Regions from separate parts of the Streptomyces sp. NPDC040718 genome, predicted to be linked through region 4. Evidence: riboswitches for the same ligand, from Rfam matches in the RefSeq annotation. Region 4 holds a riboswitch; each other region holds the start of a gene.
What was found. Region 4 has a riboswitch for cobalamin ahead of ACZ597_RS02390 (ribonucleoside-diphosphate reductase subunit alpha). Riboswitches for the same ligand answer to the same signal wherever they lie in the genome.
Positions count from the first base shown of each region.

Region 1: linked by a shared signal. The riboswitch ahead of ACZ597_RS24865 (CbtB domain-containing protein) and the one ahead of ACZ597_RS02390 (ribonucleoside-diphosphate reductase subunit alpha) in region 4 are both predicted to bind cobalamin.
Region 2: linked by a shared signal. The riboswitch ahead of ACZ597_RS19200 (ABC transporter substrate-binding protein) and the one ahead of ACZ597_RS02390 (ribonucleoside-diphosphate reductase subunit alpha) in region 4 are both predicted to bind cobalamin.
Region 3: linked by a shared signal. The riboswitch ahead of ACZ597_RS01280 (energy-coupling factor ABC transporter permease) and the one ahead of ACZ597_RS02390 (ribonucleoside-diphosphate reductase subunit alpha) in region 4 are both predicted to bind cobalamin.

Region 1 is NZ_JBVIXO010000010.1:223,621-228,743, reverse strand. It holds gene ACZ597_RS24880 (MFS transporter) at 1-856, shown strand, start outside; partial or broken gene ACZ597_RS24875 (5-methyltetrahydropteroyltriglutamate--homocysteine S-methyltransferase) at 861-1,211, shown strand; gene ACZ597_RS24870 (CbtA family protein) at 1,291-2,115, opposite strand; gene ACZ597_RS24865 (CbtB domain-containing protein) at 2,130-2,357, opposite strand; cobalamin riboswitch at 2,673-2,798, opposite strand; gene tsaD (tRNA (adenosine(37)-N6)-threonylcarbamoyltransferase complex transferase subunit TsaD) at 2,954-4,033, shown strand; gene ACZ597_RS24855 (hypothetical protein) at 4,118-4,336, opposite strand; gene ACZ597_RS24850 (FAD-dependent oxidoreductase) at 4,726-5,123, shown strand, end outside.
Region 2 is NZ_JBVIXO010000006.1:504,989-510,111, forward strand. It holds gene ACZ597_RS19180 (LysR family transcriptional regulator) at 1-205, shown strand, start outside; gene ACZ597_RS19185 (LysR family transcriptional regulator) at 302-1,195, shown strand; gene ACZ597_RS19190 (ABC transporter ATP-binding protein) at 1,221-1,997, opposite strand; gene ACZ597_RS19195 (FecCD family ABC transporter permease) at 1,994-3,013, opposite strand; gene ACZ597_RS19200 (ABC transporter substrate-binding protein) at 3,010-3,996, opposite strand; cobalamin riboswitch at 4,032-4,169, opposite strand; gene ACZ597_RS19205 (tRNA(His) guanylyltransferase Thg1 family protein) at 4,248-5,024, opposite strand; gene ACZ597_RS19210 (hypothetical protein) at 5,092-5,123, opposite strand, start outside.
Region 3 is NZ_JBVIXO010000001.1:281,452-286,574, forward strand. It holds gene ACZ597_RS01270 (BTAD domain-containing putative transcriptional regulator) at 1-2,546, shown strand, start outside; gene ACZ597_RS01275 (flavodoxin family protein) at 2,562-3,281, opposite strand; cobalamin riboswitch at 3,406-3,631, shown strand; gene ACZ597_RS01280 (energy-coupling factor ABC transporter permease) at 3,661-4,359, shown strand; gene ACZ597_RS01285 (energy-coupling factor ABC transporter substrate-binding protein) at 4,359-4,742, shown strand; gene cbiQ (cobalt ECF transporter T component CbiQ) at 4,746-5,123, shown strand, end outside.
Region 4 is NZ_JBVIXO010000001.1:526,984-532,106, reverse strand. It holds gene ACZ597_RS02395 (ribonucleotide-diphosphate reductase subunit beta) at 45-1,061, opposite strand; gene ACZ597_RS02390 (ribonucleoside-diphosphate reductase subunit alpha) at 1,061-3,454, opposite strand; adenosylcobalamin-variant (AdoCbl-variant) riboswitch at 3,611-3,687, opposite strand; gene ACZ597_RS02385 (Uma2 family endonuclease) at 3,822-4,406, shown strand; gene ACZ597_RS02380 (CstA-like transporter-associated (seleno)protein) at 4,461-4,658, opposite strand; gene ACZ597_RS02375 (carbon starvation CstA family protein) at 4,655-5,123, opposite strand, start outside.

The sequences.
Region 1 (5,123 bases), on a different contig from region 4:
ACTGACGGCCGCCCTGGCCGTGTTCTCGTGCGGCAACACGGCCGTCGACGTCGCGATGAACACCCAGGGCGTCCTGGTCGAACGCGCCTACGGCCGCCCCGTACTCGGCGGCTTCCACGCCATGTTCAGCCTCGGCGGCATCGCCGGCGCCACGGCGGGCGGCCTCGCGGCCACCGCCGGGATCGGCATCCGCGCCCACTTCACGGTGACGGCCCTCGTCCTGCTGGTGGTGGCGGGCACGGCGGCCACGGCCCTCGCCCCCGATCCGCCGCCGGCCGGGGGCCCCTCCAGGAGCGGCCCCCTGCTGGCCCTGCCCGGACCGGGCCTGTGGATCCCCGGCCTCGTGGCGTTCTGCGCCCTGATGGGGGAGGGGGTCGTCAACGACTGGGGCGCCGTGTACCTGAAAGAGGAGACCGGAGCCTCGGCCGGCGCGGCGGGCCTGGGGTACGCCGTCTTCTCCGCCGGCATGGTCATCGGCCGCCTCACCGCCGACCGGCTGCGCGCCCGCCTCGGAACGGCCCGCTTCACCTTCCTGTGCGCCGTCGTGGCGGGCGCCGGCGCCCTGATCCCGATCCTCGCCGCGACGACGACGGCGGGCTTCATCGGCTACACCCTGCTGGGCCTGGGCATGGCCGCGGTCATCCCCCTCGTCTTCGCCCACGCGGCCGCCCTGCGACCCGGGCACACCGGCTCCTCCATCGCCGCCGTCTCGGCCGTGGGCTACGTCGGCTTCCTCGCGGGCCCCCCGGTCATCGGCGCCCTGGCGGAGGCGGCGACCCTGCGGTGGGCGATGCTGGTGCTGCCGGCGCTGATGGCGGCGATGGCGGCCCTGGCCCCCCGCCTGCGCCGCCCCTGACCCCGGCGACGTCGTCCAGGCCATCGACGACCTCGACGCCGACGTCATCAGCCTGGAAGCCGCACGCTCCCACATGCAGGTCGCCCGCGAACTCGCCGCCCACGGCTACCCCCGCGAGGCCGGCCCGGGCGTCTGGGACATCCACTCCCCGCGCGTCCCCGGCACCCGGGAAGCGGCCGGCCTGCTGCGCACCGGCCTGGAGGCCATCCCGGCAGAGCGGCTGTGGGTCAACCCCGACTGCGGCCTGAAGACCCGCGGTTGGCCGGAGACCCGCGCATCCCTGGAGAACCTCGTCGCCGCCGCACGCGAGGTCCGCGCCGGCCTCACGGGCGGCGACGCCCGGCCCGCGGGCTGACGCTCCGGGCGGAATCGCCAGAGCCCTGCCGCCCCGGAGGTCCGGGGCGGCAGGGCTCTGCGCTGTGCGCGGCGTACGGTCAGACGAGGGCCGACGCGGGCCGGGCGGCCGTCGCCTCCGCAGCGGCGGCATCGGTGCGGTGGGCCAGCAGCCGCTGGGCGAGGACGCCGAAGACGACGGCGAACACCGTCCACAGGACGAGCTGGACGGCGATGGAGGCGACCCGGAAGTCCCACAGCAGGGCTGCGGGGAACTCGGCCTTGACGGCGTCGGTGTTGTCCGGGAGGACCAGGAAGGCCAGCCCGGTCGCGACGACGAAGCCCGCCCCGGCCGCCAGGGTCGCGTTCCAGTTGCCCAGGCGCGGTGCCAGGCGCCGCCCCAGGACGATCGCGCCGACACCCAGCAGGACGCTGAGCAGGATCATCAGGAAGAACAGCGTGGTGCGCTGGCCGATGGTGTCCGGGTTGCCGACGGCCGGCGGAGTGGCCGGGTACTTGAGGAACGGCACCAGGTAGACCAGCGCGAACGCGCCCCCGGCGGTGAGGGCGGCAGTGGCCCGGGCGCTGAACCCGCCCACACGGCCCAGGGCGAAGGAGAACGCGAGGGAGGCGATGCCGCCCAGCGCGACTCCGTAGACCAGCACGCCGGTGGCGAGGCCGACGGTGGACTGGACGGGCCGGCTGACGAGCTCTTCCTCCTCCTCCGCGGCGGCGGGGGCGGCGCCCCCGTGACCGGTGTGCCCGGCGGGGGCGGCTTCCTTGGCGGCCGCGGCCTCCTCGACGGCGATGGAGCCCCGTACCGGCGGCTCACCGACCACGTAGGCGACGGCGAAGGCGAACAGTCCGGCGATCAGGCCCGCGAGCATGCCGCGGACCAGCAGACCTCTGACAGTGGAGGCGTACATGGTGCGTGCGCCTTTCAGTGGCAGGGGAAGCCGAGCAGGTGACGGCCGTCGTGCACCCACTCGTGGACGCCCTCGCCGGAGAACACGGCGGTGGCGCCCTGCTCCGCGCCGACGAAGTACAGGGCCACGAGCATCAGCAGCCCGACGAAGAGCGCCCAGGGCAGCACGGCCTTGACGGGCAGCGGAGCCGACGGCGAGAGGGCGGGGGCGGATACGGCAGCGGAAGCGAGAGCCTCGGCCATGGTGGAACCTCCTCGGGGAACAACGCGTCCCATACGGTGGTGCGGGACGACGGTCCTCGGGTCTGACTCGCCGCGCCGCCACCCCGGGGAGGGGAGCCGCCGCAGCACACAGTGGCGCGACCATGCCGGATTCACACCGGACTTCCGTCTCGCCGTCGTCGCTATGTCTTTATGTCGCCGTGACGCTACAACCCCGCGGGCCTTTGGACCAAGCGGATGAGTCGCTGATCACAGCTTGGGCACCCCGCCACGGAACTCCGGGCGGAGGCGGCGCACATACGACCGGGGCCGCCGAGGGACCCGGTGTCGCGGCCGGGTTGAGGGACCCGGCGGCGTGTGGTGGCCGTCGCTTCCCAGGACCGTTGTCCGGTCCCAGTGCGTATGACGGCGGTCGTTCCCGCTCACCGCTGCGGGGCAGTCCCGGATTCCCACCGGGTTACCTCTTACGACGCATCCCGCCTGGCGGACGGGGCGAACCAGCTGCACCCGCCACCCCAGGCCACGGCGTTCGAGGAGCCTCCGGCACCACGGGTATCTTGTTGCACATTACGTGCAACAGCGAGTCCTGTGTGAAAGGGGCCGGCGTGGCCGCTCCGGTGGTGTTGGGCATCGAGTCCTCGTGTGACGAGACCGGGGCCGGAATCGTGTCCGGCGGGCGGCTCCTCGCCCATGTCGTGGCGTCCAGCATGGACGAGCACGCCCGCTTCGGCGGGGTCGTGCCCGAGATCGCCGCCCGTGCGCACCTCCAGGCGTTCACCCCCGTCGTCCAAGAGGCCCTGGACCGGGCGGGGCTGCGGCCGCGCGACCTCGACGCCGTCGCCGTCACGACCGGGCCGGGCCTGTCGGGCGCGCTCCAAGTGGGGCTCGCCGGGGCGAAGGCGCTCGCGTACGCGGCGGGGGTGCCGCTGTACGGGGTGCACCACCTGGCCGGGCACGTCGCCGCCGACGCCCTGGAGCACGGGCCGCTGCCCGACCCGTGCGTGGTGCTGATCGTGTCGGGCGGGCACACCTCGCTGCTGCTCGTACGGGACCTCGTGCGCGACCCGATCCTGCACCTCGGCGACACCGTCGACGACGCGGCCGGCGAGTGCTTCGACAAGGTGGCCCGGGTGTTCGGACTGCCCTACCCCGGCGGGCCCGCGATCGACCGTGCCGCCCGGGCGGGCGACCCGCGCGCGGTGGCCTTCCCGCGCCCGCTGACCGGGGCGCGCGACGACCCGTACGCCTTCTCCTTCTCCGGCCTGAAGACCGCCGCCGCGCGCTGGGCCGAACGCCACCGGCAGAGCGGCCGGGAGGTTCCGCTGGCCGACGGGGCCGCCTCGCTCCAGGAGGCCGTCGCCGACGTGCTGACCCGCAAGGCGCTGGCCGCCTGCCGGGAGCACGGCGTGCGCACCCTCGTGGTCGTGGGCGGCGTCGCGGCCAACTCGCGGGTGCGGGCCCTGGCGGAGGAGCGGTGCGCGGCGGCCGGCGTGGAACTGAGGGTGCCGCCGCTGACGCTCTGCACCGACAACGGGGCGATGATCGCGGCCGTCGGCGACCTGCTCGTGCGGGCCGGAGCGGATCCGGCGCCGCCGGACGTGTCCATCGACCCGTCCGCCCCCCTGGAGTACGCGGCCCTGAGCCCCGCCGCGCGCCGGACGGCCGCCGCACCGCCCGCGGGCCGATCCGCCCGGTGAGCGCCGGGGCGGCCCGGCACGCGGACACGGCACTGCGCGGACCGTCGGCTCGGCGGTCCGCGCAGTGCCTCGGGCGGTCACCCGTCAGCAGTCGTCGCCGTACCCTCCGCCCCAGTCGTCATCGTCGTCGTACCAGCCGTGGCCGTGGTCGTCGTCCCAACCGCCGCCACCGTGGCTCACGGCGACCGTCTGGGTGGGAACCGCCGCGGAGGCCGTACCCGCCGCGCCGATGGCGGCGCCGCCGGCCATGAGGACTCCGATCGCGGACGCCGCGAAGAGCCGCTTCACTCTCAGTGCTCGCATGGTTCAAAACCCTTCTGGTAACTGCGCCGCTCATACGGCGCGGAGTGCCGTCGGCCTCCTTCCGTCACTTCACGGAGTTCTGCCTTCGCCCGATGAACGTGTGTCGGAGGACGCGTCCGCCGTCAACGCGGCTGTTCGAGCCGCGGACCTGGGGGCCGGATCGCGCTTCCAAGGGCCGTGTGAATCACCGCGGGCGAAAGGCCCGTTCCCGCGATGGCGGCCGTCTCCTGTCCATGCTAGTCACCTACCTGTGGGTCGTCACCTCGGGAGCCGGGGACGCGTCGCGCCACCGGCCACGCCGCTGCCGTTCCCCACCGCCGCCGTGCGGTATACGTCTCCTGGGGCCCGCCGGAATTCCCGCGAAGGGGTGTGCTGCTGCTGTGGCTGCTGTGGAACGCACGACGTGCTGTGTGGTGGGGGGCGGTCCGGCCGGCATGGTGCTGGGGCTGCTGCTGGCCCGGGCCGGGGTCGAGGTGACGGTGCTGGAGAAGCACGGGGACTTCCTGCGCGACTTCCGCGGCGACACCGTGCACCCCTCGACCCTGTCGCTCCTCGACGACATCGGCCTCGCCGAAGGCTTCGCCCGGCTGCCGCAGCGCCGGGTGTCCTCGGTACAGCTGCCCCTCGGCGCGGACCGGTCCCTGGTCACGGTCGGGAACATCGCGGCGCTGCCCGGGAAGTACAACTACATCGCGATGGTGCCCCAGTGGGACCTGCTCGACCTCCTCGCCGACGAAGCCCGCAAGGAACCCTCCTTCCGGCTGCGCATGGACACCGGGGCCACCTC
Region 2 (5,123 bases), on a different contig from region 4:
GTACACGCTCGTCGCCGACGGGGAGGTCATCCACCTCCTGGGCAACCAGGTCACCCGCTTCTACGTCCGCCCCGACGTCACCTACATCCCCGTCCGCGACACGCCCCCCCTGCGGTGGGGGCTGGTCTGGCGGTCGGACAACGACAGCCCGATGGTCCGGGCGTTCGTACGCACCGCCCGCGAGCTCGGGACGATGTCGCTGTAAGCCCCGGCGGCCGGTATGGACAAGACGGTGATCAGCCATTGATCATGCAACGCCGGGCAAACCGGAGTTGATGCACATGTGGGGGCGTGGGGGCGCGTGGAACTGCGCGATATCGAGATCTTTCTGACCTTGTCGGAGGAGCTGCACTTCGGACGGACGGCGGAGCGGCTGCACGTGTCGGCGGCGCGGGTCAGCCAGGCGATCAAGAAGCAGGAACGGTCCATCGGAGCCGAACTCTTCGAACGGACCAGCCGCCAGGTACGGCTCACGCCGGTCGGCGAGCAACTGCGCGACGACCTGCTCCCCGTCTTCCAGGGGCTGAAGGCGAGCGTGGACCGGGCGCGGCTCGCCGCCCAGGGCAAGACGGACGTCCTGCGGATCAACCTGCTGGTCTCCAACGCACACGAACTGCGGCCCTTCTGGGATGCGTTCCGCTCCCTGAATCCGACGTGCGGGATACGACTGCGCTACAACGGCTTCATCGATCCCTTCGGGCCGCTGCGCAGGGGCGAAGCGGACCTGCTGCTCGCCTGGCTCCCCGTCGAGGAACCGGACCTCACCGTGGGCCCGGTGCTCTTCGAGGAGCCCCGGGTCGCAGCCGTGGCGTCCGACCACCGGCTCGCGGTCCGGCCCTCGGTGTCCCTGGAGGTGTTCGCCGACCACGGCGTGATCGGCGGGAAGTCGCTACAGCCCGACTACTGGGAGGACGCGTTCATGCCCTTCCACACGCCCAGTGGCCGGACGATCGAGCGGAACTTCACCCACGCCTCCGACCTGGACTCGCTGTTCATGATCATCTCATCGGGCGAAGCCGTCCACTCCTTCGCAGCCCAGGTCACGCGCTTCCATGTCCGCCCCGACATCACCTACGTGCCCCTCCACGACGCCCCGAAGCTGCGCTGGGGCCTGGTCTGGCGGTCGGACAACGACAACCCGATGGTCCGGTCCTTCGTACGCATCGCCCGCGAGCTCGGGACGATGTCCTCGTGAGCGGCCTTCCGCCGCGGGCGGGCGGCTAGGGCAGGTAGACGATGCTGGGGGCGCCCGTCGTCGGGTGGGTGCCGATCCGGGTGCGGACCCCGTACACCTCCGCCAACAACGCTTCGTCCAGCACCTCGCCCGGCGGTCCCGCGGCGACGACCCGGCCCGCCGACAGGACGTACAGCCGGTCGCAGAAGGAAGCCGCGAGGTTGAGGTCGTGCAGGACCAGGAGGGCGGTCGCGGGCAGGGCGCGGACCAGGCCGAGCACCTCCAGCTGGTAGCGGATGTCGAGGTGGTTCGTCGGCTCGTCCAGGGCCAGCAGGCCCGGCTCCTGGACGAGGGCGCGGGCGACGAGGGCGCGCTGGCGCTCGCCGCCGGAGAGCTCCTCGAAACGCCGCTCGGCGTAGCCGGCCGCGCCGACCCGCTCCAGCGCCGCGGCCACCTGCCGCCGGTCCTCCGGGCCGTCCTGCTCCCAGAAGCGCTTGTGCGGGCTGCGGCCCATGGCGACGACCTCGCGGACGGTCAGCCCGAAGGTGCCAGCGGCGTCCTGCGGGACCACCGCCACCCGCCGGGCGCGCTCCTTGGCGCCCAGCACCCCGGCGTCGGCCCCGTCGAGCAGCACCCGGCCGGCGGTGGGCCGCAGGGTGCCGTAGACGCAGCGCAGCAGGGTGGTCTTGCCGCTGCCGTTGGGCCCGACCACGCCGACCGTCTCGCCGGGGCGGGCGGTGAGGTCGACCCCGTGCAGCAGGGTGTGCCCGTCCACCTCGTAACGCAGGGCCTCGACGGCGAGTTCCGCCGGTCCGCGCGTCATCCCGCCACCCCCTCGGTGCGGCTGGTCCTGCGCAGCATCCACAGGAAGAACGGCCCGCCCACCAGCGCGGTGACCACCCCGACCGGGACCTCCTCGGGGGCCGCCGCCGTACGGGCGACCAGGTCGGCCAGGACCAGGAAGACGGCCCCGGCGAGCGCGGCGACGGGCAGCAGCGCCCGGTGGCCTGCGCCGACGGCCATCCGGGCGGCGTGCGGGACCATCAGCCCGACGAAGCCGATGGCCCCGCTGTAGGCGACGAGCACCCCGATGACGAGGGAGGACAGCACGAAGACGGCGGCCCGGAAGCGGCCGGTGTCCAGGCCGAGGGTGCGTGCGCCCTCCTCCCCCGCGAGCAGCAGGTCCAGCGGCCGGGCCAGGGCGGTGAGCAGACCGGTGCCGGCGAGCAGCGCGGCGGCCGGCAGGGCGAGTTCGTCCCAGCGGGCCCCGCCGAGGCCGCCCAGGGTCCAGAACAGTGCGGTGCGTATCTGGTCGGGGTGTGCGGACAGGACGAGGACCAGGCTGGTCAGGGCGGACAGGACGTACTGCACGGCGACCCCGGCCAGGATCAGCCGGCCGGTGGTCATGGTGCCGCCGCGCCGGGCCATGGCGTAGACGGCGACGAGCGCGGCCAGGGACCCGGCGAAGGCGGCGGCCGGCAGCACGGGTCCGCCCGCGACCGCGGCGGCGCCCGCGCCGAACACGATGACGAGCACCGCCCCCGCCGAGGCCCCGGAGGAGGCCCCGAGCAGGAAGGGGTCGGCGAGCGGGTTGCGGACGAGGGCCTGGAGCACGGCTCCGGCCACGGCGAGCCCGGCCCCGACGACGGCCCCGAGCAGTACGCGCGGCATCCTCACGTCCCACACGATGGAGGCGAAGGCCCCGCGCGCGCCGGGACCGCCGAGGACGATGTCGAGGACCTGGCCGGGCGGGATCCGTACGGGCCCCAGCGCCAGCCCCGCCACCGCCGAAGCGGCGAGCGCGGCGGCCAGCAGCACCAGCGTCAGCCCGCGCCTCACGGGGCGTCGGGGTGCAGCTGGCGGCCCAGGGACTCGACGGCGTCGGCGACGCGCACGCCGAGCACGGCGGAGGAGAGCGGCAGCACGGCGAACCGCCGGTTCTTCACCGCGGGAACCTGCGCGAGCGCCGGGTCGTTCAACAGGCGCTGCTTCTTGGCCTCCACGGTGGTGCCGCCGTAGTCGTAGATGAGGACGACCTCGGGTCCGCGCTCGATGACCTTCTCCCACGGCACGTCGCCGAAGGTGTCCTTGAGGTCGGCGAACACGTTCGCGCCGCCGGCGAGGGAGACGATCTCGTTGCCGATGCCGTTGCCCCCGGAGGTGAAGGCGGAGGCCTCGCCGGAGTCGTAGACGAAGACGGCCGGGCGGGCCCGGTCCTTCACCCGCGCGGTGACGGCGTCGACGCGCCGCTGCTCGTCCCGGACGAGGGCCTCGCCGCGCTCGGGCACGCCGAAGGTCCGGGCGACCTCGGTGATCTCGGTCTTCAGCTGTTCGAGGCCGACGGGGCCCTCGGTGCAGTACTCGACGCTCAGCCGGGAGCCGATGCCGGCCTTGGCCAGCCCCTCGCGGTCCCGGCCCTGCCCCTTGTCGAAGGCGCTGGCGTAACCGCCGTACACGAAATCGGGGTTGGCGCCGAGGAGCACCTCCTTCGAGGGGTACTCCTTCGCCAGCACCTTGATCTGGTCGTAGGCGGGCCGGTAGGCGGGCAGCACGGAGTCGTCGAGGTAGGCGGTGCCGGCCATCCGGTCCTGGAGCCCGAGGGCCAGCATGATCTCGGTGGCGTGCTGGTTCATGGTGACGGCCCGCTCGGGGGGCGCCTGGTAGGTGCTGCTGACACCGCAGTTGGTGACGGTGTACGGGAACCCGGGCGCGGCCTGCGCCCCGGCGGGCCGCTCCGCCCCCGGCGGCCCGCCGCAGGCGGCGAGCGGCAGGACAAGGGCGAACGGCAGGAAGGAGCGCACGGCGGCGCGGACACGCGACATGGTGAGGCCTCTCCGGGGGATCCTCGTCCCCGGTCGAAGTGAAGAGGCGGTGCGTCAGTGTCTGACTCCCGGCCCCCACGCGCACGCGGCGGCCGGTCACAGTGGCGGGACCGCACCGGATTCGCACCGGTTTCCTGTCCTGCACCGCCGGGACAACCCGGCCAAGTCTGCCAGATCCGATCTTCACGCCCGGAAGGGGCGGCGGGCCCCGGGAACGGAGCCCGCCGCGCCGCGTCCGATCGGACGACCTGTCAGGCCGTCAGCGTCGGCATCGCCGGGATCCGCTGCGCGAGCCATCCGCCCGGCTCCGCCGAGAAGTGCTCCGCGCCACCTACCTCCCACCAGGACCGAAGAGCAGTCGTCCGCACGGTCTCGCCGGACCGCTTGTCCGTGTACTCGACGGCCCGCTCTCCGGTCGCCCTCACGGCCACCTGGCCCCGCTTGCAGGCGGCCGGGTAGTCGTTCCAGTTCACCCCTGCCTCGGACCACAGCAGTTCCTGCATGGCACCGGTCGACACGCGCTGGAGCCGCTTGTGGGAGAAGTGCGCCTGGGCCGCCATGGAGATCGAGTTCCGGACGGCGTCACGCTGCCGCCACACGAAGTAGTTGGCGACCTCGACGGGATCGGACATGGTGAAGACCCGCGCGTCGAAGAGGGCCCGCCGACCCGGCCTGCGCTCGTTGAGGACCGCCGTGGCCAGCGACGCCGACACCGACAGCTGCTTGGCGACGACACCGCCGAACCAGGGCTCGGATCCCTGGCCCGTGAAGTCGGTGAGCAGCAGGCTGATCTCGTCGGACTGGTGGTACGCGAAGGCCGTCCCGCCCACCTCGGCGCAGAGCGCCTCGGTGACGGCGGCCATGTCCTCGACGAAGCCCATGTCGAACGGCCTGTCCGCGTGGCGCAGGTAGGTGTGGAAGGCGCGGCCGTCGAGGCGCAGGATCGTGTAGGTGCGCCGGGGCAGCACAGCCCGGTGCGCGGCCTCGTACCGCTTCATGCGGTCGCCGAGTGCGGTCGTGTCGCTCATGCCGCAGGGTATCCGGAGGCCGGGAACCGCCGCCGCAATTACGACCGCGCACCGGCCCCGTCCCTGGCTACTCGTTCCTCTTCCACGGCCGGTCTCCCG
Region 3 (5,123 bases), 250 kb from region 4:
CGGCCGCGGAGGCCGCCGGCGGGCCGGCCGAGGCGCGCCGGCTGCTCGGGCTGGCGCTGGACCTGTGGCGGGGGCCGGTGGCGCTGGCCGGGCTGCGCGGCCGGGTCTTCGAGGCGGCCGCCGCGCGGCTGGCGCAGGAGCGGCTGGACTGCGTCGAGCGGGCCTTGGCGGCGGACCTGGAGCTGGGCCGGCACGCCCGGGTGTGCACGGAGCTGGCGGCGCTGGCGGCCGAGCACCCCGGGCGGGAGCGCCTGGTGGAGCTGCTCATGCTGGCGCTGTACCGCTCGGGGCGGCGCGGCGAGGCCCTGGCGGCCTACTCCCGGGCCCGCCGCGGCCTCGCCGCCGGGACCGGCCTGGACCCCGGGCCGCGGCTGCGCGCCCTGCACGCGGCGGTGCTCGCCGACGCGGTGGCGCCCCGCACCCCGGCGTCCCCGTCGCCCCCGGCCGCCGCCGGGCCGGGGGCGGCGCCCGCGCAGCTGCCCGCCGCCGTGGCGGGCTTCGCGGGGCGGGAGGAGGAGGCCGGGGCGCTCGCGCGGGGCCTGCGCGACGGCGGGGTGTGCGTGGTGAGCGGGCCGCCCGGGGTCGGCAAGACCGCGCTCGCGCTGCGGGTGGCGCACTCCCTGAGCGGGGAGTTCCCCGACGGGCAGCTGTACGTGGACCTGCGCGGCGCGGACCCGGCGGCCGCCGCCGACCCGGCCGAGGTGCTGGCCGGGTTCCTGCGCGCCCTGGGCGTCGACGGCCCGGCCGTGCCCGCCGACCCGCAGGAGCGCGCGGGCCTGTACCGGAGCCTCCTCGCGGGCCGCCGGGTGCTGGTGGTGCTGGACAACGCGGCCGGGGAGCAGCAGGTCGGGCCGCTGCTGCCCGGGGCCGGCCGGTCGGCCGCGCTGGTCACGGGCCGGCGCCGGCCGGCCGGGCCCGGCCCGCGGGTCGCCCTGGTGCTCCCGCTGCTGGACGAGCCCACCGCCCTCGGGCTGCTCGCCTCCGCCGCCGGGGCCGGGCGGGTGGCGGCGGAGCCGGGGGCCGCCCGGGACCTGGTGCGGCTGTGCGGGCGGCTGCCGCTGGCGCTGCGCGTGGTGGGGGCGGAACTGGCGGCGCTCCCGCACCGGGACCTGGCCTCGCTGGCGGCACGCCTGGAGGACGAACGGGCCCGCCTGGACGTGCTGGACGGGGTCCGGGCCGGACTGCGGCTGAGCTACCGCGCCCTGCCGGCGGGGGCCCGCGCCCTGCTGCGCGGGCTCGCGGCGCTGGACGCACCGGACCACGCGGCGTGGACGGCGGCCGCGGTACTGGGCGGGCCGGCGGGCGCCGCCGAGGCTGCCCTGGACGCGCTGGTCGCGGCGCACCTGCTGGAGGTGGCCGGCCGGGACGAGGCGGGCGGCCACCGCTACCGGATGCACGACCTGGTGCGGGCCTTCGGGCGGGAGCTGGGCGGGGCCGGGGAGGCCGTGCGCCGGGTGCTCTCCTGCTGGACGGCCCTGGTGCGGGAGGCCCGGCGGGCGCACCAGGGCCTGGACTACCCGGGGCTGGCCCGGACCGCCGCGCGGGTCACCGATCCGGCGCTGCTGGCGGGGCCGCGGGCCGAGCCGGTGCGCTGGCTCGGGGCCGAGCGGGAGTCCCTGGTCGCCACCGTCCGGCAGGCCGTGCGGGTGGATCCGGGTGCCGCGTGGGAGCTCGCGGCGGCCGGGGAGTACGTGTTCGACCTGCGCAGCGATCTGGCCGGCTGGCAGGCGGTGCAGGAGGCGGGCCTGGCAGCGGCCCGCGCGGCCGGGGACCGGACCGGTGAGGCCCTGATGCTGGTCGGGCTGGGCCGGCTGCGGGCCTGCCGGGAGGAGTGGGGGCCGGCCCGGGAGACGGTGACGGCCGGTGAGGCGCTGTTCGAGGAGCTCGGGGACGCGCACGGAGCCGCCTACGCGGGCTGGGTGCTCTCGTACCTCGACCGGCTCCAGGGGCGCTTCGACGAGGCGGAGTCCCGCTGCCGCCGGGGCGCGGCGGTCTTCGAGGCGGCCGGCGACCGCTACGGCCAGGCGCACGCCCTGCGCGGCATCGGCCAGGTGCTGCTGGCGCGCGGGGACACCCGCGGGGCCCTGCGGGAGCTGCGCCGAGCGCTGGCGGTGGCCGAGCTGGGCGGGGCGGCCTGGCCCCGCATGTGCATGCTGCGCTGGGTCTCGGAGGCGCTGCGGGTGGAGGGGCGCCTGGAGGAGGCGGCGGAGGGCTTCGCGCGGGTGCTGCGGCACACGCGGGGTTCGGGCGACCTGGCGGGCCAGTGCGCGGCGCTGATCGGGCTGGGCCGGATCGCGCTGGCGCGCGGGGACACGGCGGAGGCGCTGCGGGAGCTGCGGGCGGCGGATGCGCTGGGCCGCCGCTCGGGCCAGACGCTGGTGCGGGCGCTGGCGGTGCCCCCGCTGGCGGAGGCCCTGCTGGCGGCCGGGCGGCCCGCGGAGGCGCGGGCGCTGCTGGAGGGGGCGGTGGAGGACTGCCGGAGGATGAACGCACGGCCGCTGCTGGCACGGCTGGAGTCGGCGCTGGCGGAGACGGGCCCGGCGTGATCCGGAGGACGGGACCTAGCGGTGTTCGGGGTTGGGGAAGTCGAAGCGGCAGCCGGCGTCCCACAGGGAGCGCTGGTTGCCGTGGGCCGGCATGCCGCCGGCGCGTTTGAGGAGCGCGGCCAGGTGCATCAGGTTCCACGACATGAAGGTGGTGTTCCGGTTGGTGAAGTCGTTCTCGGGACCGCCCGATCCCGGGTCCAGGTAGGAGGGGCCGGGGCCGGCCTCGCCGATCCAGCCCGCGTCGGCCTGGGGCGGCACGGCGTAGCCGAGGTGCTGGAGGCTGTAGAGGATGTTCATGGCGCAGTGCTTGACGCCGTCCTCGTTCCCCGTGATCAGCGCTCCGCCGACGCGCCCGTAGTAGGCGTACTGGCCCTGCTCGTTCAGCAGCGAGGAGCAGGCGTACAGCCGCTCGATGACCTGCTTCATCACGGAGCTGTTGTCCCCGAGCCAGATCGGGCCGCACAGCACCAGGATGTCGGCGTCCATGATCTGGCTGTAGAGGACCGGCCACTGGTCGCTCTCCCATCCGTGGTCGGTCATGTCCGGCCAGACCCCGGTGGCGATGTCGTGGTCGACGGCGCGGATCAGCGAGGTGCGGGCCCCGGCCGATTCCATGACGGCCCGGCTCCGCGCGATCAGTCCCTCGGTGTTGCTGGTCTCGGGAGAGCGTTTGAGGGTGCAGTTGACGTAGACGGCGGAGAGGTCCTCGTACCGGGGGCTGTCGTCGGCGGCCATGCCCTCCACCGTGCCGGGCGCCCGGCGGGCCGGCCAGTGGGCCTGGCCCGTCCGGGTGCGCGGCGGGGCGGGCGGACGGGCCGGTGGCCGGATCGGTCCGGGTTGTGACGGTCCGTGCGTGCGACTAGGGTCATCTGGCCTTGGTGTTCGGGAAACCGGTGGAAGACCGGTGCGGCCCTCGCCACTGTGATCGGGAAGTCCGGCTCCACTCTCCCCCAGACTCCGTCCGGGAGGTGCCCCCACCGCGGGAAGCCACTGGGCCCGCGCGGGAAACCGCATGGGCCCGGGAAGGCGGAGCCAGGGCATCAGTACCCGTGAGCCAGGAGACCGGCCGGGGCGCGTCGTCCATCCACGAGGTGCTGGAGAGGTCTCCCAACCCATGCATATAGCCGAGGGGTTCCTGCCCCCCTTGCACGCGGCCGCCTGGGGCGCCGCGTCCGCCCCCTTCGTCGTCCACGGGGTCCGCGCGCTGACCCGCGAGGTGAAGTCGACCCCGGAGAGCACGCTCCTGCTCGGGGCGTCCGGTGCGTTCACGTTCGTCCTGTCCGCCCTGAAGATCCCTTCCGTGACGGGCAGTTGTTCGCACCCGACGGGGACGGGGCTCGGGGCCATCCTGTTCCGGCCGCCGATCATGGCGGTGCTCGGCACGATCACCCTCCTCTTCCAGGCACTGCTGCTGGCCCACGGCGGGCTCACCACACTGGGCGCCAACGTGTTCTCGATGGCCGTCGCCGGACCCTGGGCGGGCTACGGGGTCTACCGGCTGCTGCGGAAGTTCGACCTGCCGCTGATGGTGACCGTCTTCTTCGGCGCGTTCTTCGCCGACCTCGTCACCTACTGCGTGACCTCCGTCCAGCTGGCCCTGGCCTTCCCCGATCCGGCGAGCGGCTTCCTGGGCTCCCTGGAGAAGTTCGCCGGCATCTTCGCCCTCACCCAGATCCCCCTCGCGATCAGCGAGGGCCTGCTGACGGTGCTCGTGATGCGGCTGCTGATGCAGTCCAGCAAGTCGGACCTGGTACGGCTCGGGGTCGCGAAGCTGACCGGCGGCAAGCAGGCCCGGCAGGAGGCGGCCCTCTGATGACGAGGAACGCGAAGATCAACACCCTGCTGCTGCTCCTGGTGGCGGCACTGGCCGTGCTCCCCCTCGCGCTGGGGCTCGGCGATGACAAGGAGGAGCCCTTCGCCGGCGCCGACGCGCAGGCCGAAGCGGCCATCACCGAGCTGGAGCCCGACTACGAGCCCTGGTTCTCCCCGTTGTACGAACCTCCCTCGGGCGAGGTCGAGTCCGCGCTGTTCGCCCTCCAGGCGGCGCTGGGCGCGGGCGTGCTCGCCTACTACTTCGGCGTCCGCAAGGGCCGCCGCCAGGGCGCGGCGCAGGCCCTCGCGCAGGCCGGGTCCGAGACCACGGAGGGCGCCGGGACCGCCGACGCCGCGAAGCCCCGCTCCACCCCGGAGTCGTAGGCGGTGCTGCCGATCGACGTGGCGGCCCACTCCAGCCGCTGGCGGGGCCGCCACCCGCTGGAGAAGGCCCTGCTGGGCCTCGGGCTGACCGTCACCGCCGTGTGCCTGCCGCCCTGGCCGGGCGGGCCGCTGGTGGCCGCCGCGACCCTGGCCGTACTGCTCGGGCCGGCCGGGGTGGCCGGGCGGCAGCTGTGGCGGGCCTTCCGGGTCCCGCTGGGCTTCTGCGTGACCGGGGCGCTGCCGCTGCTGGTTTCGGTGGGCGGCCCGGACGGGTTCCTCGCCCTGGCCCCGGACGGGCCCCGGCACGCGGCGGAGCTGCTGCTGCGCACCTCGGCGGCCTCGCTCGGGGTGCTGCTGTTCGCCTTCACGACCCCGGTCTCG
Region 4 (5,123 bases):
GCTCCACGGGGCGGGGACGTCCGTACGGCGAACGGCGGCCGGGACTAGAAGTCCTCGTCCAGGTCGACCGTGCCCTCCACGGCGACCTGGTAGGCCGACGGGCGGCGCTCGAAGAAGTTCGTCAGCTCCTGGACGCCCTGGAGCTCCATGAACGAGAACGGGTTCTGCGAGCCGTACACCGGCGGGAAGCCGAGGCGGACCAGGCGCTGGTCGGCGACGCACTCCAGGTACTCGCGCATCGAGTCGGTGTTCATGCCCGGCAGGCCGTCACCGCACAGGTCGCGGCCGAACTGCAGCTCGGCCTCGACGGCTTCCTTCAGCATGTCGGTGACCTGCTGCTGGAGGGCGTCGTCGAAGAGCTCCGGCTCCTCCTTGCGGACCGTGTCCACGACCTCGAAGGCGAAGTTCATGTGCATGGTCTCGTCGCGGAAGACCCAGTTGGTGCCGGTCGCCAGACCGTGCAGCAGGCCGCGCGAGCGGAACCAGTACACGTACGCGAAGGCGCCGTAGAAGAACAGGCCCTCGATGCACGCGGCGAAGCAGATCAGGTTCAGCAGGAAGCGGCGCCGGTCGGCGGCCGTCTCCAGGCGCTCGATCTTCTCGACCGAGTCCATCCACTTGAAGCAGAACTGCGCCTTCTCGCGGATGGAGGGGATCTCCTCGACCGCGTCGAAGGCCGCCGCGCGGTCGTCCGGGTCGGGCAGGTAGGTGTCGAGCAGCGTCAGGTAGAACTGGACGTGCACGGCCTCCTCGAACAGCTGGCGCGACAGGTACAGGCGCGCCTCCGGGGAGTTGATGTGCTTGTACAGCGTCAGCACCAGGTTGTTCGAGACGATCGAGTCGCCCGTCGCGAAGAACGCGACCAGACGGCCGATCATGTGCTGCTCGGCCGGCGTCAGCTTCGCGAGGTCGGCGACGTCGGAGTGGAGGTCGACCTCCTCCACCGTCCAGGTGTTCTTGATCGCGTCCCGGTAGCGCTCGTAGAAGTCCGGGTAGCGCATCGGGCGGAGCGTGAGCTCGAAGCCCGGGTCCAGGAGGTTCTTCTTGTCGGTGGAGCTCATTACTGGCAGGCCTCGCAGGACTCGGGGTTCTCAAGGGAGCAGGCCAGCGCCTCGGCGTCGAGCGCCTGGGGCAGCTGGGCCGGGGTGGCGGCCGGGACGGCGGCGGCGCCGGACGCGGCGCGGGCGATCTTCGTCGCCGGGCGCGAGCGCAGGTAGTACGTGGTCTTCAGGCCCTGCTTCCAGGCGTACGCGTACATCGAGCTGAGCTTGCCGATGGTGGGCGTCTCCAGGAACAGGTTCAGGGACTGGCTCTGGTCCAGGTACGGCGTACGGGCCGCCGCCATGTCGATCAGGCCGCGCTGAGGGATCTCCCACGCCGTGCGGTACAGCTCGCGGACCTCCGCCGGGATCCAGCCGAAGCCCTGGACGGAGCCGGAGGAGTCGCGCAGCGCCTCGCGGGTCTGCGCGTCCCACACGCCGAGCTGCTTGAGGTCCTCCACCAGGTAGGCGTTGACCTGGAGGAACTCACCGCTGAGCGTCTCGCGCTTGAAGAGGTTGGAGACCTGCGGCTCGATGCACTCGTACACGCCCGCGATCGAGGCGATCGTCGCCGTCGGGGCGATGGCGAGGAGCAGGGAGTTGCGCATCCCGGACTTCGCGATGCGGGCGCGCAGGGCGTCCCAGCGCTCGGGCCAGTGGCGCTCGGTCTCGTAGTGGTCGGGGTGCAGGACGCCCTGGGCGGTACGGGTCTCGGCCCAGGCCGGGAGCGGGCCGGAGCGCTCGGCGAGGTCGCAGGAGGCCTCGTACGCGGCCAGCATGATCCGCTCGGAGATCTTCGTGGACAGGGCCTTCGCCGCGGCCGAGTCGAAGGGCAGGCGCAGCTTGAAGAAGACGTCCTGGAGGCCCATCGCGCCCAGGCCCACCGGACGCCACTTGGCGTTGGAGCGGCCGGCCTGCTCGGTCGGGTAGAAGTTGATGTCCACGACGCGGTCGAGGAAGGTCACGGCGGTGCGGACGGTCTCGTCCAGGCGCGCCCAGTCCATCTCGCCGTCGGCGACGAACGCGCCGAGGTTGACCGAGCCGAGGTTGCAGACGGCCGTCTCGGCGTCGTTGGTGACCTCGATGATCTCGGTGCAGAGGTTGGAGGAGTGGACGACGGTGCCGGGCAGCGCGGTCTGGTTCGCGGTCCGGTTGGAGGCGTCCTTGAAGGTCATCCAGCCCTGGCCGGTCTGCGCGAGGGTGCGCATCATGCGGCCGTAGAGGTCGCGGGCCGGCATGGTCTTCTTGGCGAGGCCCGCCGCCTCGGCCTTGACGTAGGCGGCGTCGAACTCGTCGCCGTAGAGGTCGACCAGCTCGGGGACGTCGGCCGGGGAGAACAGCGACCAGTCGGCGTCGGCGTTCACGCGGCGCATGAACTCGTCCGGGATCCAGTGGGCGAGGTTGAGGTTGTGCGTACGGCGCTGGTCCTCGCCGGTGTTGTCGCGGAGCTCCAGGAACTCCTCGATGTCCGCGTGCCAGGTCTCCAGGTAGACGGCGGCGGCGCCCTTGCGGCGGCCGCCCTGGTTCACGGCGGCGACGGACGCGTCGAGGGTCTTCAGGAACGGCACGATGCCGTTGGAGTGGCCGTTGGTGCCGCGGATCAGCGAACCGCGGGCGCGGATGCGGGAGTACGAGAGGCCGATGCCGCCGGCGTGCTTCGACAGGCGCGCCACCTGGTGGTAGCGGTCGTAGATCGAGTCCAGCTCGTCCAGCGGGGAGTCCAGCAGGTAGCAGGAGGACATCTGCGGGTGGCGCGTACCTGAGTTGAACAGGGTCGGCGACGACGGCAGGTAGTCGAGCCGGCTCATCAGGCCGTACAGCGAGGCGACTTCCTCGACGGCCTGGACGCTCTCGTCCTCGGCGAGGCCGCAGGCCACGCGCAGCATGAAGTACTGCGGGGTCTCGATCACCTGGCGGGTGATCGGGTGGCGCAGCAGGTAGCGGCTGTGCAGGGTGCGCAGGCCGAAGAAGCCGAAGCGGTCGTCCGCGCCCTCGGCGAGCGCGTGCTCGACCAGCGCGTTCAGACGGGCGGCGTGGGCGGCGACGAACTCGGCGGTGCGGTCGGCGATCAGGCCCTCGCGGTGGCCGACGGCGACGGACTCGGCGAAGGAAGTCGCGCCCTGGCCGGCGGCCTCGTCGGCGACGGCCAGCGTCAGCAGGCGGGCGGCGAGGCGGGAGTAGGCGGGGTCCTCGGAGATCAGGCCCGCCGCGGCCTCGGTGGCCAGCCCGCGCAGCTCGGCCTCGTCGGCGGAGGCGCTGCGGCCGCGCAGGGCGGCGGCGGCGACCCGGCCGGGGTCGGTGTCGGGGAGGTCGGCGGTCAGCTCGGTGAGAGTACGCAGCAGCGCGGCCCCCGGGCCTTCGGTGGTGTCGCCAGAAACGGACTCGGCGCGCGGTGCGGAAGGCGCGATGGTCACGGCGGGAGCTCTCCCTCGCTCGGCCCGGTCATCGGCGGGTGGGGCGCGGGGAGGCGCATGCGGGCGCGACGGGATCGCGTACACACCGCATGGCGTCCACCGGCCCAACCGCGAGGCCCGGACGTGTCGGCACCCGGTTCGGTCGATCCGGGCGCACTGTCGGCAGGTCCTCGGACTTTTCATACCGTTGCGGGACAGTTCCGGATTCGCACCGGATTCCCCTGCGGCGACAGCGAGGATGAGCATACATGTGGTGGGCCGGGTCTGTGTGACCCCCTAGATGTTGTGTCGCCCGCGACTCCGCGTCCCTCTGACGTACCTCTCCGCTATCGTCGGAGACAGCACCGTCGAGGAAGGCGAGCGAGGCATGACCCTCATGACCGACCATCCCCACATGACGACCGAAGCGTTCGAGCACCTGGCACGGATAGCGGCCCGCGAGGAGGAGGGGCTGCGGCTGGAATTCATCGGTGGGGTGCTGAGGAGCAAGGCGATGCCGGACGGGGACCATGGGCGGATCATCGTGTGGCTGTCCCGGATCTGTATCCAGCACCGCCCAGGGTTCTGGCTGCACGCGGGGCAGGGGATCAAGGCCGAACAGTACCGGGGCGGGCGCGCCATTCCGGATGGAATCCTGGCGCATGAGGACGCGTTCGTCGGGCAGGGCGACTGGGTGGATCCGGGCCCGATCCTGATGGCCGTCGAGGTGACCTCGTGGGACTCCGACACCGAACGGCGCGACCGGGTCGAGAAGCCGCGCGCGTATGCCGAGACCGGCATCCCCGTCTACCTGCTCATCGACCGGCTCAAGTGCCAGGTTCTCGTCCACAGTGACCCGGACGGCACATGCTACGAGAGCGTACGCACCGTTCCCTTCGGTAAGGAAGTCACGCTCCCCGACCCCGTCGGCATCACCCTCCAGACCGAGCCCCTCAAGGACTGGGTGCGCTGACCCCGGCTGCGCCGAAGGGCCCCGCCGGAGGTCCGGCGGGGCCCTTCTGGTTCCTCAGCAGCAGCGGAAGCCCTCGCGGGGGTCCGCCTCGCGGGCGTCGGTGCGGGCCCGCTCGAAGGCGCGCCGGGTCAGGACCTCGGCGTCCGGCTCGTGGGAGCGGGCGTGCGCGACGTAGCGGTCGTACGCGGCCTCGCCGGAGAACTCCCGTACGTAGAACCTGGCCTTCGCCAGCGCCCCGCGCACCCCGCTCACGCGACCGGCTCCTTGGCCTTGCCCCCGCTGCCGTCGAGGCCGGCGGCGGCGAGTTCGGCCTTCTCCCCGGCGGTGGCGATCAGCCCGGCCGGGGCGATGATCTTCGATTCGGTCCACGGCACCTCGGAGAGGCGGACCGACCCGGGGTCGGCGACGGCCTTGAGGCAGACCCGGGCCGCGTCCACCAGCACGATGATGATCAGGACCGCGAACAGCGCCGACAGGACCCCGTCGACCGTGGCGTTGGTGACCACGGTGTGCATGTCGTCCATGTTCTTGGCGGGCGGCAGCACCTTCCCGGCGTCGATGCCGCTCTGGTACTTGTCGCGCTGCGCGAAGAAGCCGACCTTCACGTCGTCGGAGAAGATCTTCTGGTAGCTCGCGGTGAGGGTGACGGCGACGTCCCAGGCCAGCGGGACGCCGGTGACCCAGGCCCACTTGAGCCGGCCGGACTTGACCAGCAGC